DNA from 4 places in the Paenibacillus sp. J22R67 genome. Region 4 is predicted to be linked to each of the others. Evidence: riboswitches for the same ligand, from Rfam matches in the RefSeq annotation. Region 4 holds a riboswitch; each other region holds the start of a gene.

Region 1 (4,708 bases), on a different contig from region 4:
ACAGGGGCAACAGTGACATGGGATGCTGAGAAGTACACGGTTGATCTTGCATTCCCTCGAGTAAGGGAAGATAACGCAATGAAAGATTTTGCAGCTACCATTCCGTCCTTAAATGAGAAAGCCAAAGAAAATCAGGCTAAAAATATCCAGCTCATCTATAACGAATATGGCGTCTACTTGAAAGCGGATTTAGAAATGTCAGGTGATTCCAATAAAAATAACGAACATCTCCTTGCACTGTCTGGTCTTTTGGTAAATTCACCAGTGGATTCAATGATTGTTAGCCTTATTCATAATAGTTCGATTACAGGCTTTATTACGGTCAAGCGATCAAATGCTGAGGAGTTCAGTAAGAGCAGTAAGGACAAACTTGCAGAATATGACTTTATTAAGAATTGGAGCCATCAGCACGTAGATAATACAACCGATTTGTCTGTTCCCAATAAGCCTCAATCAACTTCTACGCCGCAGCCTGTGTCAAATTCGCAGGTTTCAGGTCCTGTATGTCGGGAGATCACGGCTCTTTACACAGGGCAGATCCAGAGTGCTGTAGATCAATACAATGCAAATCTTAGCCAGTATTCTGGCGGTATTGTTGGCTATGTAGATAAATTAAAACAAAGTATGAAAACAGCTTTAAAAGATAACAATTGTCCGGAAAATTAAAAATAAAAGCCAGCCAACGGTATATACCGTTAACTGGCGTTTTGTTTGATACGCGCCCGAGATGATTCGAACATCCGGCCTACAGTTTAGGAAACTGTTGCTCTATCCTGCTGAGCTACGGGCGCATGGCAAAGATTATGATAGCACGAAGCCTTATGTGGCGCAACCTTTGAGTGGCAAGATTTAGCGTGTAATTGAATTTCGCTGATTACATCGTGCGACGGGGAACTACAGAGCGCTATTTGAGCCAAAAACGCAGATCCCTGGATCAGACGGAACTACAGGGTCCTATTCAGCCGAGATAGCTAACATTACGGCTAAAAACGCTGAAATTGCGGACCACAGTTCCTCTTCCTCGCTGAAATGATCAATATCCAGAGAATAGCGGCCTATAGTTCCCGCCCGTTCGCACAAGGGGATGTCACCGCTTACGAAATTTGTTCGCACAACCGTTTACTCCTTGCCGCGCAGCTTGCGGAAAAACTGTGTCAGCATAGTCGCGCACTCTTCTTGCAGCACGCCGCTGACCACATCGACCCGGTGATTGAACCGGTCCTCCTGCAGCAAGTTCATCAACGTTCCCGCGCAGCCAGCCTTGGGATCGGTTGTGCCGTAGATCACCTGCGGAACGCGCGCTTGGACAATCGCGCCCGCACACATCGGGCAAGGCTCTAACGTGACGTAGAGCCTGCAGTCAAGCAGTCGCCACGCTTGCAAATGCTCGCTAGCTTGCTTAATAGCAATCATTTCAGCATGGGCAAGTGGATCCAGTGTAGTTTCACGAAGATTATAGCCGCGGCCAATAATTTGCCCTTGATGGACAACAACGGCACCAATCGGCACTTCGCGAATGGCTTCGGCTTTACGTGCTTCTTCTATAGCTGCTTTCATCCAAGGAATATGCTCCATATATTCATCCACAGGGGGACACCTCACTAAAAATAATCTTATCCACATGTGAACAAAGGATCGAACAAATATTCGTTGTTAACAACCTGTGGATAACAATGTGTATAACTTAAAAAGTTGTGGATATTTATTTCTTTTTTCATTCATACAACAAATACATGATGTATGCAAGAGAATTAGTTGATAATGGGGAAATCCAACCGTATAATGAGAGGTAATGTAGGTCTTTTAGACCATATAGCACGATATTGTACGACAAAGCATGACATTCATGCAGGGTTCGATAATGGCAAACTTGCCGAAAGGTAAGGACGCAAAGCCGAGGGTCTACGGTTCCTATGGAACTACGACAGCCTGGTTACCGAAAATCGATGCTTTTTAGGTTGAGGTAATAGGCTGTCCCAGACAAAAGGGGCAGTCTATTTTTTATATGGAAATCGAGGGAGGGTTGATCAACAAATGGTCAGCAAAGAAAAGTCAGCGAAATACGGCAGCAAGGAAGGCTACGACGCTGATGTGATGATTGACAGCAAAGCTATGCTGAGCAAGGATGATTTCGTAGCCACTGGCGTATTGACCTACGCACTCGGTGACATTATTGAAGTGGAGCTGCCGGAATATGACGTTTTTGCGCTGGGAGATAAGTGTAAAATGACGGTATACACGAAATCCGGGCTGTTTGTTATGGATACGACAGTTGTGGCCAAAGATCGGGGCTCATTAATTGTCCTGAATCCTCCTGAAAACCGTAGGAAGTTTACGGAAAAGCGGGAGTTCCCCCGCGTAGATGTGAAGAATGAAGGGCTTATTTTCGGGCTTCAAGATAAAAACAAGAAACTTAAACATCAGTTTGAAACACCGATGCGGTTTTCTATCAAAAATCTATCCGTTAATGGCCTGGGATTCACAATTAATGAAAATGTGATGCTAGAAAAAGTTATTCAGAAGAATTCCCAACTTGAAGTTGAGTTGATTTTGGGCTTTTTGGTGCCATGTACAATGGAAATTGTTCGGCAAGAAAAAACGAATGACGGCTATTATTACGGGGCAAGTTTTATCAGCATCCCAGACGAGAAAACGAACGCGCTGCGCGGATTTATTTTAAAAAATCAGATTGAAACCTACTTCGTCCAGAAGCAGGAAAATGAAACAAAAAAAGCACTGGAAAAAAAGTCTGCAGCTAATCAGTAGCCTACAGGCTTTTTTTTGCGTTCCAAGTACTATATAATAAGAAGGATGATTTTCGAAAATTAAGGAGTTGTAACTACGATGGCTTTGAAAGCAGGTATCGTCGGTCTACCGAACGTAGGAAAATCGACATTGTTTAATGCAATTACACAGGCGGGGGCAGAATCTGCAAACTATCCGTTCTGTACGATAGATCCGAATGTTGGGGTAGTTGAAGTACCGGACGAGAGATTGCAGAAGCTGGTAGAGATGATTGTCCCTAAAAGCATTGTTCCGACAGCCTTTGAATTCGTTGATATTGCGGGTTTGGTGAAGGGCGCGAGCAAGGGTGAAGGGCTTGGAAATAAATTTTTGGCACACATTCGTGAAGTGGATGCTATTGTGCATGTTGTCCGTTGTTTTGAGGATGATAATATTACTCACGTTTCCGGTAAAGTAGACCCGATTGGCGATATCGAGACGATTAATCTTGAACTGATCTTGGCTGACATTGAGTCTGTTGAGAAAAAGATCGAGCGCTCCCGCAAAAACCTGAAAGGCGGCGACAAGAAAGTTGTAGCCGAGGTTGAGTGTCTGGAACGCATCAAGGAAGCACTTTATAACGATCTGCCGGCGCGTAGCATCGATTTGAGCGATGATGAGAAGCTGCTCGTCCGCGACCTTCACTTGCTGACAATGAAGCCTGTTCTTTATGCAGCCAACGTGAGCGAAGACGAAGTATCCACAGCAGATGAGAATCCATTCGTCAAAATCGTTAAGGAGTACGCGGAGAAAGAAAACAACGAAGTTGTTTCGATCAGCGCAAAGGTGGAATCCGAGATTGCTGAGCTCGAAGAAGAAGAAAAAGCGATGTTCCTCGAAGAGTTGGGACTTCAAGAGTCCGGCTTGAATAGATTGATTAAAGCAGCTTATCGCAAGCTTGGCTTGTATACGTATTTTACAGCTGGGGTGCAGGAAGTTAGAGCTTGGACGATCCGTAAAGGAACGAAAGCTCCTCAAGCGGCTGGCGTAATTCATACCGATTTCGAGCGTGGATTTATTCGTGCCGAGGTTGTATCTTATACGGATTTGGTAACGGCTGGCTCCATGAATGGCGCGAAGGAAAAAGGGCAAGTGCGTCTGGAAGGTAAAGAGTACGTGGTGAATGACGGCGACGTTATGCACTTCAGATTTAATGTTTAATAAATAAAAAATAAAGAAAGGAGTGATCCTTTATGTTGGATCGACTTCAGTCCGTTGTGGACCGCTATGATAAATTAAGTGAGCTACTGTGTGACCCGGATGTGACGAGTGACACAAAGAAGCTTAGAGAGTATTCGAAGGAACAATCTGATCTTCAGGAAGCCTACGATGCTTATAATGAATATAAGAGCGTGAGCGAGCAATTGGCAGACGCGAAAGCGATGCAGAATGAAAAGCTGGACGATGAAATGCGTGAAATGGTGAAAATGGAGATCGATGAGCTTAGCGAGCAAGCGGCTAGTCTGGAAGAACAACTCAGAATGCTCATGATGCCAAAAGATCCGAATGACGACAAGAACGTCATCGTTGAAATTCGTGGAGCGGCAGGCGGCGATGAAGCTGCGTTATTCGCAGGCGATCTTTACCGTATGTATACCCGCTATGCGGACGGGCAAGGATGGAAAACGGAAATTCTTGATGCTTCCGTGAACGATTTGGGCGGATTCAAAGAGATTATTTTCATGATCACAGGAAAAGGCGCATTTAGTAAGCTGAAGTTTGAGAGCGGAGCGCACCGTGTACAGCGTATTCCAGTAACTGAATCAGGCGGACGTATTCATACCTCTACTTCGACAGTTGTTGTGATGCCTGAAGCGGAAGAAGTTGAGATCATTATTAATGACTCGGATATCCGTGTAGATACATTCTGTTCGAGCGGAGCGGGCGGTCAGTCCGTTAATACAACGAAATCAGCGGTTCGTGT
Region 2 (4,708 bases), on a different contig from region 4:
AATAAAATGTCTTCCAAGTGCATCCTCCTCAGCAAAAGCGTATCAAATAATGCAATTGCATCTTCTTATGTACAACATTCATAAAACTGGTACCGTAAAAGATTATATATTAAGTTTTATTATAGGGTTACTACATTAATGCCACATGAGTATAAGAGTTCAATTTTGTTCCTTATTCTTATAAGTAAATTCAATTTTCTCATCTAGCAAAAAATAATACTCATATAGCTGTATTGTCCGCTTTCTTATTCTATTCTTTGCAGCTATTTGTGTATCTACATAACCTTGAGTACCTAACAATGGACCTTTCCCCTCTGGCAAGTTAATGACGTGTTCTGCGAACTCTATTTCATTGGTTTGATATTGTATCCAGCCTCTTTGAGCTTGAATTAGTGATTCTTTGTTCTCTGCATTTAACTTGCTTAGGAGTCTTTCATATATACTATTTAACTCATCATCCCAGATTCGGGTATATTTCACTTCTAACTCTACCCAATTCGACGTGTTAAAGTTCATTGAATTTTGAAATTCATTATTTTCTTTTACATAATTCTTATCTATGGGATTATCTTTAATAATCTTAGAGAAACGTTCTGCTTGATTTGATAAATAATCAACATAGTCTTCGGTATTTATTGGTTCTGATTTTATAACAATATTTTCGTTTTTATTAGTAATTTTATCGATTAGAACAGCACTATCAATAGGATCATTATCCACAATTTTCTTATCTAAGGTATCACTACAGGAAGTTAATAAAACTAGCAATAAACTAAAAACAATTAATCTATTCATTGGAGCACCCTCCATTTACATTCGTTCTCTTATATTAGACGGGCTATCATATATTTCGTTTATAACGTACTGTTTTTCATGTTCAGAATTGTTTAATTTCAATACCGCCGATATCCAATAAAAAAATCCCCAATCGCTACTCCGACTTGTGGTCAGTTGAGCGTTTGAGGGATTTATTTTTTCATCAAAAGCCAGATCACTATGGCCCAGAGTGGAATAGACAGCAGGATGCTCCATAAGCACCCTATAGCGAATCCTAATTTTGCTCTTTGTTCCTTTTGTGACAACTCATCATTCGGCATGTTCCACCAACTCTAACGGGAGTCCATCCGGGTCTGCAAAAAACGTATACCGATCGCCTGTTATGGGATCAATTCGTACCGGTTCGACCGTAATTCCCTTGCTCTCTAGTTCTTTCACGCTTACGTCCATATCCCCAACTACAAAAGCTAAGTGCCGAAGCCCACGCGCCTCTGGCTTATTCACTCTTACTGGTGGATTAGGAAACGAAAACAATTCGATCTGCTGGTCCGTTTGTCCTATGCGCAAATCCAGCTTATAGGAATCGCGTTCTGCCCGGTACGTCTCATTTACGATGGTCATTCCAAGTAAATCAACATAGAAATGCTTCGACCGTTCGTAATTCGAGCTAATAATAGCCACATGATGAATGCGATCGATGTTCACTAACACGCCTCCCACTCCGTAAATAAACCGCATTCCGGGAGAAACTCCCCATCCTGCGGCTCGTTTATTATATTTTATCCGTCTATTCGCATGGTTTCAACAATTTTCTTCAAAATTTTCTCTGATTGTGCATATTCTACCTGACAAGTACCTGCTGCCTGGTGACCACCTCCGCCATTTTGGAGCATCAAAGTCCCGATATTCGTTTGGGACGTACGATTCACGATGCTGTGCCCGCATGCAAATACACAATTTTGTTTATTGCGTCCGTCCACGATCCAAATGGATACATTCTGCTCTGGATAAAGCGCGTAAACCATGAATCGGTTGCCTGGATAGATCGTTTCAACATCTCGAAGATCGGTAATGATCACGTTTCCTTCCGTATACGTATGCTTTTCAAGCATTTCACGGTACAGAGCATCTAGTTCATAATACCGCTTCACCCGCTCCTTCACGTCCGGAAGCTCCATAATTTGATCGACTGTCATCACGGCGCAGTGATCCACAAGCTCTTCCATAAGCTGATAGTTGCTAATTCGGTAATCCCGGTAACGTCCTAAACCCGTCCGAGCATCCATAATAAACGACAATAAATCCCAGCCACTTGGGTTCAAAATATCTTCTTTACTGAATTGTGCCGCATCTGCTTTATCTACGCCAAGCATAATATCGTCAATATCACCGAAGGTTTCTTGCCCTCCGTAATAATCGTAAACGACGCGTGCTGCACTAGGCGCAATCCGCGTTTCCCCTTTGAATGCTACCTTTTCACCCATCCGCTCAAGTTCGCTGGAGTGATGATCAAACCATAATCCACAACCTGCAACATAAGGCACATTCGCCAAAATATCGTTCTCGGTAACCTCGATCAAACCATCCTGCATATCTTTGGGATGAACGAATTTCATTTCATCGACCATGTTTAGCTTTTTGAAAAGCATTGCGCATACTAAACCGTCAAAATCCGAACGCGTAATTAATCTCATAACGCAAATCCCCCTACTAAATAGTACTTAAGAACTATGTATGGCTATGTGTTCCATTATATCAGCACCCATCGATTTGTGACAATCATTTTGTCGTAAGGGCATTTCGGATAAAAAAAAGAACAGTTCGCCTAGATGGGCTGAACCGTTCTTAATTTGGATGTCAGGATTTGATAAAGTCTAGTCATAAATGCTTCAATTTGAGGCATTGGAGGCATTTTCACGGAAAGCTTAACTTCACCTTTCCAGTAGAAAATCAAAATGCTGTTGCTTCTCCCCTGAAACATTTCAACATCCCAACATGCTTCATTAAGCGCGTATTCTTCTAAATTAATCAGTAGCTTTGGTCCATCCGAGGATGGCACCAAACGGGCAACATGATTGCCGCAAAGTGATGTTACTTTTTGCTCTTCATGTAATTCAGACTGCATGCTGCTTGGTCCTCCTTTTATCCATAGATTATGAAAGTTATGACAGAGAAAAACCCCACCATAGTGTACCGATCGGAGGGGGCTCTAAGTTGAATACCCAATCGTTCGGCAGCTGGCTGGCAACGAGTCCATTACAGAACAAGGTAGCCCCTGTAGCTTTGCGTCACTGACTTTCGTCAGTTTTGCCATTGTCGAGATGTGTTGTGAGTTCTTTTGCAAGAAATAACTACACTCTCAAGAATAAGGGAAGTTGTTTTGAAATCGTATAGTTCGCAAGAACTAATTTTGCAATATCTATCAAAAAATTTCTTTTTTCGACCTATTTTTCGTGAGCGATTGTAGATTATTGGCACCTTTCCAGTAAAAGAGTGATCCCGCAAGTGTCACAAAGGCGATGATTACATAAAGCGTCGTGCCCCCGTACGCCACAAGCAAAAATCCGCCCACCCATGGTCCCATAAAATGACCAACGTTTGTTAAGGTTTGTGCGCCAAAATAAGTACCTCGCATATGCTCGGGTGCAAGCTTATCAATTAGCATGTTTGCCGCAGGGTAATTTAAAATCTCCCCTAGAGTAAAAATCGCCATAGAAACAATCATTGGAACTAAGGAATGCGAGAACGCAAAACCGGTATCCCCTAACGCAAACATCAAATTGCCAAATATAATCGCTACAAGTGGCGAGTACTTATTAAAAATCCGTGTAAGCGGTATCTGCATCGCAATGACCACGATGGCATTGACACTCATAAGGACTGCAAACATCTTCACACCTTCAGTGAAATTCTGTTCCAAATACTGCGATAGTGTCACCATAACTTGCGAGTAGCCAATAGCCCCGATAATTCCGCCAAGAATATAGTAGCGAAATGTGACATCACGTTGAATGACCTGCAATGCGGCGACAAAAGTAACCGGTTGTTTCTTCTCCCCTTCTATTTGCTTAATACCAAAAACGATGAGGAGAATATAAAGTGTAACTGCATAAAGAAAATAAACGATTCCAGTCAGTAGAAACGGTAGTGACCCGTCCATCGTCGCAAAAAAAGCGCCTAATAATGGTCCTACAGCAACCCCCACATTAATAGCCATGTATCTCATTGAAAACACACTGAGTCGCTTGGCCGGCTCGGTCAAATCCGCCATCAAAGCTTGAGATACTGGTTCGTAGAAGGAGCGGCACAAGCCGTTAAGCATGTTCAGCATCATGAACAAAACAGGTAGTTTCACGATACTGAAGCCTACAAACACAACCGCCCATCCAAATAGTGCAGCCAGCATAATGATACGTCTACCGAATCGGTCCGATAAGTTACCGCCGATAAAGCCGCCAACTGTTCCTGCCAAGGCTCCCATTCCAATAACGACCCCGATCATTACTGCACTCATTGACGTATGTTTAGCTAAGTAAATCGCCAGAAAAGGCAGACTCATGGAAGACGCCGCCCTGGCCATGACCGTTCCTAGAATTAACGTATGTACAATCGGATGATACGAACCAAGAAAAACACGTAATCGATTCATCTGCCAGAACTCCTCTCGCTGTTAATTTACCAAAGGTTAAGAAAATGAGATCAAGAACCCATTATACACGAAAAGCGGCGGTTCGTGTCCTTAATTATAATTTTTTGTCGAATAAAAAACTGGCTCCCCGCAGTCGAACGGGAAGCCAGTGTTAAACACTTTTTGCGGCACCAAACATGATTAAACTTAGTTTCTAATTCTGGGCTACTGCATCCGAATGATAATCAAAGGCATTGAGCGCGTTAATTCCGTGAGTCAGGACATAGCCTGCATTCGCAACTC
Region 3 (4,708 bases), on a different contig from region 4:
AGCAATTAACTACGGATGACGCGGTAAGCCGCAAGGAGGAGGAAGTTGGGCATTTCATGAATGCCGTCACACAGAAAACCTGTGAATCCTGCTGGAAAAAAAGCCAGTGCTGGGATCAGAAATTTTACCAAACCTATACGTTTATGACGGATATGATGACCAATATTGAGACAAAGGAGAATATGACGAAGAAGCAAATACCAGCAGAGTGGAAGAAGGTGTGTAATCGTACAGATCAGGTGCTCGATGTGATGAAGCAGCAGTATAGCTTGTACAAGAATGATTTGCATTGGAAAAAACAAATTATGGACAGCCGCCATCTCGTAGCAGATCAGCTGTCCGGCGTTTCGCAGGTGATGGAGGACCTGGCGAAGGAAATTAAACGGGAAGGGCAGGAGTTGTTCCTTCAGGAAGAGCAAATCCGCAATGCGCTGGAGGAGCTGGGCTTATCTATTCATACGATCGACATTATTTCCTTAGATGAAGGAAATATTGAAATTGAAATTATTCATCAATACACGAAAGGCTTCGATGAATGCCGGAAAATCATTGCGCCGCTGCTAAGCGAGATCATCGGCGAGAACGTCGCCGTGATGCGTGAGGAGATGCATGAACGCGGCGAGGGCTACAGCACGGTCGTATTCGGCTCTGCCAAGGAATACGAGGTAGAGACCGGGGTCGCTGGCGCAGCCAAAGGGGGCGACCTCTTCTCGGGCGACAGCTTCTCCACGGTGGAGCTGGGCAATGGCAAGTATGCCGTTGCGCTTAGCGACGGCATGGGCAATGGCGAGCGAGCGCGGGCGGAGAGTCAGACCGCCCTTAGCATCCTGCAGCAGCTGCTGCAGTCTGGGATGGATGAGAAGCTGGCGATTAAGTCGCTGAACTCCGTGCTCATGCTCCGATCCTCCGATGAGATGTATGCGACGGTGGATATGGCCTTGATTGACATGTATAATGCAAACACAACTTTCATGAAGATTGGCTCCATACCGAGCTTTATTAAGCGTGGGAACGAGGTGATTTCGATCTCCGCGAATAATCTTCCCGTGGGGATTTTGAGCGAAATCGATGTCGATCTGGTTTCTATTCCTCTCCAATCGGGGGATATCCTCGTCATGATGACCGACGGGATCTATGATGCCCCTGGCCATGCAGTGAATAAGGAGATGTGGATGAAGCGCATGATTCAGGAAATCGATACGACCTTGCCGCAAGAGTTCGCGGATTGTTTGTTGGAGCGAATTTTCCGCCATCATCATGGCGAAATTCAAGATGATATGACGGTCGTTGTCGCTCGCGTAGAGAAGCGGCAGCCGGAGTGGGCGACATTCCGCTGGCCGGGGATTACGCGCATGGAGCGTCCAAAAACGGTCAGTTAATTAGCTGACGACATATAAGCTGCTGTCCTATAAGGCGTTATTAGTAGTAGTGAAAAGCCTGCGATTAAGCAGGCTTTTTAAGCTTTTTTAATGACAATATTCTCTTTGCTCAGACTGCGTCGGCATGAACAGTTTTGACAGACCTTAGGGAAGGGATTCATGCAACCGTATAGAATAGAAATAAGGAAAATAATGGTTTGATTTTTCGGGAATGCGTGCTTGCGCATGAGATCCACGAGAAAGGCAGGTACCTCTGGTGATTAGAAAAAAGCTTTCACTGTTATGTATCATTCTTGGGATTATCATTTTCTTGTATCCGATGGCTAACGACCGATATGAGAGCTTTCAGCAGCAGAAGATTTTGAAGCAATGGGAGGACAATCTACAAATGATGGATCAGGCTGTTGTTGAGCCAGAGGAATCACCGCTGGTGGATGTGCCTGTCGTGGCTCCACCTCTTCCTGCTCCTGAGGTTGAGGCTGCGCCGACAAGTAGCCAGATGCCGCCTGTCCCTGTGGCCGTCGCAGCGACGCCGAAGCCTGTAGCGATGCCCAAGAACATGGAAGGTGTTCTCATCATCGATAAAATAGACCTCAAGCTGCCTATACTAACGGATGCTACGGTGAATAATTTAAAAGTATCCGTTGCTAGCATCGCCAATACCGGTAAAGCAGGGGCAATTGGCAATTATGCGATTGCAGGCCATCGAAATCTGACCTATGGGAAAAACTTCAATCGATTAGATGAAGTCACCGAAGGAGATTTAGTCGAAGTAGATACCGGGAATAAAAAGTATGTCTATAGAGTTGTTGATAAGCAGTACGTCCTCCCGGAAGACGTCTGGGTGCTCAAAGGTAACGGCAAAGATCGGGAGATTACGCTAATTACTTGCCATCCTATGGAAAATCCGACTCACCGAATTGCGATTAAGGGGATCCTGGTGCCATCCGAGAAATAAAACATGTAATATTTTGTCTATTCAGAGGTACGAGCCTATGTTAAGATTGCTGTATAAGGATTCGGTGCTTTTTCTCCGATAAAGGCAAATCTAGCGAAAACTAGAGACGCAAAGCTAAAGGGCCTTCCTTAGTAGAACTAAGTTGGCAGCCAGTTACCGAAAGGAGATTTCTTGTGTTTAAGAAACCAGTCAGACTAGCAATTCTTGCCGCGATACTAGGCAGCAGTCTTGCCCCGCAAGGGATATTGGCAGCTTCCACCTCGCCTATTATTGACAAAGTTGCTCTGAATAAAGGGATTATCTCGGTCAACTATGAAGGAGCGAAAAGTACCAAGGTTCTCGTCCGAATCATGAGTGGGAATGTCAAATATGACTACACTTTCGCTGAGGGAGATCAGTACCCTTTGCAGCTTGGCAATGGCGCATACAGCGTGGTGATTGGTGAGTCCATAGGACCGAATAAATATAAAGTGGTTGCGCAAGAACAAATAGATTTGGAGATGGAAGACGAGAACGCAGTCTTTCTACAGGCCATTCCACTGATTAATTGGAATATGGAGTCGAAAGCAGTCGTTCAGGCTAAGCAAATAGCGGGCGATAAAGAAATGGATATGGATAAAATAAAGGCCATTTACGGTTATATCACGACCCATTTTAAGTATGACTATAAGAAAGCCCGAACCGTTGCAGATAGTTATGTACCTGATCTGGATGTGATTTACGAAGCTTCCGAAGGAATCTGCTACGATTTTTCTTCTACTTTTGCTGCAATGGCAAGAAGTGAAGGCATTCCAACCCGTCTTGTTATGGGGTATGAGATACACGATCCTGAGACCTATCATGCGTGGAATCAAGTTTTCTTGAAGGAACGTAATGAATGGGTGACAATTGATACCACATACGATGCTGTGCATGTACAAGCTGGTGAAGCGGTTGAGTTAGAAAAAAACAGTGCTAATTATAAAGTAGCCAGAATATATTAAGATAGGAAAGTAACCTGTACTCATAACTGAGTGCAGGTTTTTTTGTTTGTTATTTTTTGTGAAGAAATATAAATTCCACTGATTTACAATACAGGTCGTATCATATACTATTAATAATGATACGACTTGTATCTTTTACATAAGGCATAAACAAATATTCTCTACAAGAATCAATTTGTGAATGGAGGTTTGAATAATGATGTTGAGGAAAAAAATGAGTACGCTGCTAATTACATTTTTAATTCTTATGCAGAGTATTTACGGGATTGGCGTTGGAACGGTGGCCAGTGCGAACACCATTAACGAGAACATTATAGACAGTGTGACCATGGCTGTATATGACAGTGCAGGGCAGGTCGTGACCGGTGACGTTTACGATCCGAACTCCAAGATACAGCTGGACTACACGTGGTCTCTGCCGAACGGTCTGTATCATAGCGGCGATACGTATTCCTTTCATCTGCCGCAGCAATTCTTACTTTTTAATGATATCAGCGGTGGCCTAGTGATGGGACAGGATCAGTTAGGAACATTCCATGTTGATCGGACTAGTCATCAAGTGGTGATCACCTTTAACGACTATATAGAAAGTCATGATAATGTACATGGTACGCTCACCTTCAAAACGCAAATAGATAAGAGCCAACTAACCGAAAGCACGATTGTCAATATTACCATACCGGTTAATTCAGGCGATCAGATTTTCACTCTTCATTTTCGACCGACGGTCAGCTCAACAATTGATAAAAAGGGAGTATCTGCAGGGTTCAATTCCAAGGATATTAACTGGACTGTTGATGTGAATAAGAAACTGGATTCTGTTCAGAATGCGGTGGTAACGGATCCTATCCCGGCAGGTCTATCTGTTCCTGTTACGGTGGCTGTTTATGAACTAGGAGTTCATCTAGATGGAACTGTGGTACAGGGAGCATTGGTGGATGCAAGCCAATATACAGTTGATATAACGGGACAAAATCTAGCTATTCATTTCGCGGAAAGTCCGATTACCAAGGCATATCGCATTCAATTTACGACGACAATAACGGATTCTAATAAAGAGACTTTCGTGAATACAGCAACGTTCAAAGGAAGCAATAAAGAAGCTGTTTCCGCTTCTGCAACGGTTCAGGTGCAGCAAGGTAGAGATTTGGATAAAGAACAGGATGGTTATAGTCCCGTTACGCAAGTCGTTAGCTGGTCTATTAAATATAATTATAAAGAGAAGACCATTGCTCAACCCCTTGCCTTCCTAAAGGACTTATTTAATGATACGCAACAGCTAGTCGCCGGCTCTCTTCATGTCTATAAGGTTACTCTGAGTTCGAACGGGACTGAAACACTGGGCAGTGAACTGCCAGCTTCTGAGTACACGGTAACGGCGGAGACAG
Region 4 (4,708 bases):
ATTTCAACGCGCTGCTGCATGCCGACGGAAATATCTTCAATTCTTGCTTTGGGATCAACACGAAGCCCATATTGCTCAGATAGCTTGCGTACTTTGTCTTGCGCTGTTTTAATATCGACATTCAGACCTTTTTTAGGCTCCATGCCCAAAATAATATTCTCAGTTACTGTAAACGGCTGTACAAGTTTAAAATGCTGATGCACCATCCCGATGCCCAGCTCAATCGCCCGATTCGGGCTATCAATAAATACCTCGTTGCCTTGCACTTTTATAAAACCCTCGTCCGGCTGATACAGTCCGAACAAAATATTCATCAATGTGGATTTACCCGCACCATTTTCGCCTAGCAGGGCATGGATTTCACCCTTCATCAGCTTCAAGCTGATTGCATCATTCGCCACGATGCCTGGAAACCTCTTCGTAATGTTGTTAAGCTCAACAACAGGGACTACTTCACTCATCAGATCACCCTAAGGATCAATTTTTTTAAATACCTCAAAACTAAGAACAAGGCTAGTTATTATAACTAGCCTTGTTTGAACAAAAGTACATCTATCGTTCGTAGCTGCTATGCCTATTATACACTTATTATGGTTTTTCTGGGACTTTGATTTCGCCGCTGATGATTTTTGCTTTGTACTCGTCAACTTTTTTCAAGATATCTGCAGTTACGTTTTTCTTGGAAGTCTCTGGAAGACCTACGCCGTCATCTTTCAGACCCAGTGTAACGACTTTACCACCTTGGAATTTGTTGTCGATAACGTCTTTGGACACACGAGCAACTGCATTGTCAACACGTTTCAACATGGAAGTAAGTGTCACTTCATCGCCGAACTCAAGGGATTGGTCTTTATCTACACCGATAACCCAAACTTTTTTACCGTTTTTCGCACGGTCTTTTGCTTCGTTGAACACACCGTTACCTGTGGAACCAGCTGCGTGGAAAATGATGTCTGCGCCATCGTTATAGATCGTTGCTGCTGCTGCTTTACCAAGGTCAGGCTTATCGAATGCGCCTGTATAGTTGATTTGAATTTTAGCATTAGGATTAACTGCTTTCACGCCGGCTACGAAACCAGCTTCAAAGCGTTTGATAACCGGGATGTCGATACCGCCAACGAAACCGATTTTGTTGGATTTTGTCGTAAGACCTGCAACCACACCTACAAGGTAAGCACCTTCTTGCTCGGAGAATGTTACGGACTCTACGTTTGGAGCTTCTACAACGTTATCAATGATCGCAAGTTTAGCATTTGGGTTTTGAGTCGCAACCGTTTTAAGCGCGTCACCCATCAAGAAACCAATACCCCATGTCAGGTTATAGCCGTCTTTTACGAATTGGTTCAAGTTAGGAGTGTAGTCTGCATCGCTTTTACTTTCCAAGTTCTTAACGTTTGCGCCAGTTGACTTTTTCAGTTGTTGCAAACCTTCCCATGCGCTTTGGTTAAAGGATTTATCATTTACGCCGCCAATGTCTGTTACCATGCCGATTTTGATATCTTTACCGCTGTTATTGCTTGGTGCTGCAGATGCCGCTGCACTTGCAGCTGGAGACGCGGAAGCGGCCGGTTTTGTTTCTTCTTTTTTGGCTCCGCAACCTGTCAAAGCAACCGCGGAAACAGTGACAGCCATTAACGCTGTTGTGAATACTTTTTTCATCATCTTTACCCCCAAAATAAATTTAAAATTGTACCTTAAATCCCACATTCTAGGTTGACCAAATTCAGTTAAACTATGTATGTCTGATCATAGACCGAGTGTATCACTTAGAAACTTAAGTGAAAAGCAATCCATACAGTAAATGAGCATAATTCGTGATGTTAACCAAGTTGACATGGTCTTTTTGTAAAGCCCCACAATATAGGTTTTAAGCCCCAATTATTTATTATACTACCGCCGGTCAATAAAATCTAGATGACCTATTTTTAATTTTTTTCGGTCATCAATGTCAGGAATTGAGCAGGGGATAGCGGACTGCTGAACAGTTTTCCTTGCACCTCCGTACATTGCAGAAATTTCAGGTACTCGAACTGTTCTTCCGTTTCGACACCTTTCGCGATTAAATTCAACCCTAATCGGTGAGCCATCCGGACAATGGCAGCAGCAAGCTGTTGATTCTCGTCATCATCGACAAGATCTCTGATCAGCGTGCTGTCCAGTTTCACACTATCTAGCGGCATACCCTCTAATCCGCTGCGTGTAAATAGCCCCGTACACAAGTCATCCATGGCAATGCGCACGCCAAGCTTTTTCAACATCGTCAGCTTCTTGCTCGCTTCTTGCACGTTCGAAGATGTAATGCTCTCCGTAAGGTCTAGTTCGACCAGACTGGGATCAATCCCTATTTCTTGCAGCACATCAGCTATATAGGCAATGAAATGATCATCTTTGAACTGTGAAGATTGAATCGCGAACGTCATTCTAAGAGGCTCTTGGCCGGCATCCTGCCAAGCTTTCATCTGCTTGCATGCGGTTTGAAACGCCCATTTGCCAATAGGCACCATGAATCCCAGTTCGTCCGCAGCTTTCCGCCAATCCATGAGCTTACGCAGCTGCTTGCTCCCCTTCTCCCAGTAAAGGCTGACCTCTGTGCCGATGAGCTTACGACCTGCGATTTCATATTGCGGCTGATACTGTAATTCGAACTGTTCCTGCTCTAAAGCCAGACGGAGTTCGTTCTCCATGTGAGCTTTGCTCTTCACCATTGTATCAATGTCCGACGCATAGAATTTAAAGCGATTAGCATTCTCATGGTTTTTGGCCTCGTACATCGCTTCATCTGCACGTTGAAGAAGCTGTTCAGGCCGAGTGCCATCTAATGGATACAACGCAATCCCCATACTAGCGGTTATCGTAATGGTTTTTCCATCCAGGATAAAGGGTTCATCGAGCACATTTTGAATACGTGTAGCCACTACTCTAACATCTTCAGGTTTGGTGAAAGATTCAAGCAAAATAATAAACTCATCGCCGCCCTGCCGGTACACCGTATCCGATCCACGCAGACAACCTAGCAACCTCTCAGCAGCCAAACGAATGAGCTGATCGCCAGAGGCATGGCCAAATACATCATTGACTTCCTTGAATTTGTCCATGTCGAGAAATACAACAGCTGCAAGCTGGTCATAGCGCTGAGCATGAACGAGCACGCGTTTCAAGCGGTCCTCAAACAGCCGTCGATTCGGTAATCCCGTTAATGTATCATGGTAGGCTAGATAAGCTAACTGCTTACTCTTCTCCTCCTGTTCGATTCCATTAAGCCGCAGGCGACGGATACAAATGGCAAAAAAGAAGCAAATGAGCGCTTGAATGAGAACGAACACGATAATCTTCGGAGTAAATGTAAAAGAAGCAGCGGCAAGTAGATTGGCCGTCAGCAGAAAGAAACCCAGTATGCTCAAATTGCGGAGTTCCTGTGCTTGCGTCTGTTGGATCCACTTTAAAAAAAGGCTTCTCATTGGGGGGGAACCTCCATTCCAGTCATCAAAAAAGGCTATTCCATTTGGAATAGCCGTAGGCGTACCTGTATCGGTAAATTGCTCCTGTCGGCAGCCCAGCCATCATCGTTGCGGGTGCAACCTAAGACCCGGAGCTTTGCGTCCTTACCTTTCGGCAAGTTTGCCTTTTACGATATTCAGGTAAAAAAACAAAAAGCAGGACTAATTAACTATATCACAACTGTTTCTACTCTGGCTATTTTTACTTAAATTAGCAGATTAAAAAGTTTCGGATCTTTATTAATTTCAATGTAACCATAGTCCTTACGTGACAAACGCTCAATAAGACCTTCATAATCATCTTTATTTTTCAATTCGATACCGACTAGTGCTGGAGCATCATCCCGATTATTCTTTTTCGTATACTCAAAGCGGGTAATATCGTCCGTCGGCCCAAGAACTTCCTCCAAAAACTCACGCAAAGCGCCCGCGCGCTGAGGGAAATTGAGAATAAAGTAGTGCTTCAAGCCTTCATACACGAGCGATCTTTCTTTGATTTGCTGCATCCGGTCTATGTCATTATTACCACCGCTGATGATGCAAACCACGTTCTTGCCGCGAATTTGATCCCGGTAAGCATCAAGCGCCGCAACCGGAAGAGCGCCTGCAGGCTCGATAACGATGGCATTGTTATTGTAGAGCTCCAGAATCGTCGTACATTCCTTGCCTGAAGGGATAACAACGATATCGTCCAGCTTCTCTTTGCATATTTCAAAGGTAAGCTCACCTACCTGCTTCACAGCTGCGCCGTCGACAAACTTCTCAATCGTAGAGAGGGTCACGACTTTACCCTGCTTGAGCGACTCCTGCATACTGGCGGCACCTTCAGGTTCAACGCCAATAATCTTAGTACGCGGAGAAACGCTGTCGACATAAGTCGCCACACCAGCTACAAGACCGCCGCCGCCGATGGTCGCAAAGATAAAGTCCGGCGTATCGGACATCTGATTCATGATCTCCAGACCTACAGTGCCTTGTCCCGCAATCGTGCGAATATCATCAAAGGGGTGAATAAACACCTTATTCTCTTTGGCGCAGTAAGCCTTGGCGTGATTGGACGAATCGTCGAAAGAATCCCCTGTCAGAATCACTTCTACAAAAGATCCGCCAAATAACTTCACCTGCGAAATTTTTTGCCTTGGCGTTGTCGTGGGCATGAAGATTTTCCCTTCAATCCCTAACTGCTTGCAAGAGTAAGCTACGCCCTGAGC

Evidence for each region. A riboswitch is a leader RNA that binds a small molecule or an ion and turns the genes downstream of it on or off. The one in region 4 is predicted to bind cyclic di-GMP.
Region 1: it holds a riboswitch for cyclic di-GMP, as region 4 does, so the genes downstream of both, AC58VC_RS31430 (PilZ domain-containing protein) here and AC58VC_RS28495 (putative bifunctional diguanylate cyclase/phosphodiesterase) in region 4, are expected to answer to the same signal.
Region 2: it holds a riboswitch for cyclic di-GMP, as region 4 does, so the genes downstream of both, AC58VC_RS14640 (hypothetical protein) here and AC58VC_RS28495 (putative bifunctional diguanylate cyclase/phosphodiesterase) in region 4, are expected to answer to the same signal.
Region 3: it holds a riboswitch for cyclic di-GMP, as region 4 does, so the genes downstream of both, AC58VC_RS35860 (transglutaminase-like domain-containing protein) here and AC58VC_RS28495 (putative bifunctional diguanylate cyclase/phosphodiesterase) in region 4, are expected to answer to the same signal.

Annotation. Positions count from the first base shown of each region.
Region 1 is NZ_JCAUAX010000012.1:23,477-28,184, forward strand. Features, by position in the region: gene AC58VC_RS31410 (stalk domain-containing protein) at 1-666, shown strand, start outside; tRNA gene AC58VC_RS31415 (tRNA-Arg) at 718-791, opposite strand; gene AC58VC_RS31420 (hypothetical protein) at 955-1,113, opposite strand; gene tadA (tRNA adenosine(34) deaminase TadA) at 1,120-1,575, opposite strand; cyclic di-GMP riboswitch class I at 1,854-1,941, shown strand; gene AC58VC_RS31430 (PilZ domain-containing protein) at 2,035-2,766, shown strand; gene ychF (redox-regulated ATPase YchF) at 2,845-3,945, shown strand; gene prfA (peptide chain release factor 1) at 3,978-4,708, shown strand, end outside.
Region 2 is NZ_JCAUAX010000003.1:587,600-592,307, reverse strand. Features, by position in the region: gene AC58VC_RS14660 (metallophosphoesterase) at 1-17, opposite strand, end outside; gene AC58VC_RS14655 (lysozyme inhibitor LprI family protein) at 160-795, opposite strand; gene gloA2 (SMU1112c/YaeR family gloxylase I-like metalloprotein) at 1,087-1,515, opposite strand; gene AC58VC_RS14645 (exopolyphosphatase) at 1,557-2,471, opposite strand; gene AC58VC_RS14640 (hypothetical protein) at 2,603-2,902, opposite strand; cyclic di-GMP riboswitch class I at 3,007-3,099, opposite strand; gene AC58VC_RS14635 (MDR family MFS transporter) at 3,200-4,426, opposite strand; gene AC58VC_RS14630 (hypothetical protein) at 4,620-4,708, opposite strand, start outside.
Region 3 is NZ_JCAUAX010000019.1:39,042-43,749, forward strand. Features, by position in the region: gene spoIIE (stage II sporulation protein E) at 1-1,379, shown strand, start outside; gene AC58VC_RS35855 (class D sortase) at 1,636-2,337, shown strand; cyclic di-GMP riboswitch class I at 2,411-2,498, shown strand; gene AC58VC_RS35860 (transglutaminase-like domain-containing protein) at 2,511-3,320, shown strand; gene AC58VC_RS35865 (collagen binding domain-containing protein) at 3,517-4,708, shown strand, end outside.
Region 4 is NZ_JCAUAX010000009.1:255,686-260,393, reverse strand. Features, by position in the region: gene AC58VC_RS28505 (ABC transporter ATP-binding protein) at 1-461, opposite strand, end outside; gene AC58VC_RS28500 (BMP family lipoprotein) at 589-1,659, opposite strand; gene AC58VC_RS28495 (putative bifunctional diguanylate cyclase/phosphodiesterase) at 1,926-3,458, opposite strand; cyclic di-GMP riboswitch class I at 3,545-3,633, opposite strand; gene ilvA (threonine ammonia-lyase IlvA) at 3,704-4,708, opposite strand, start outside.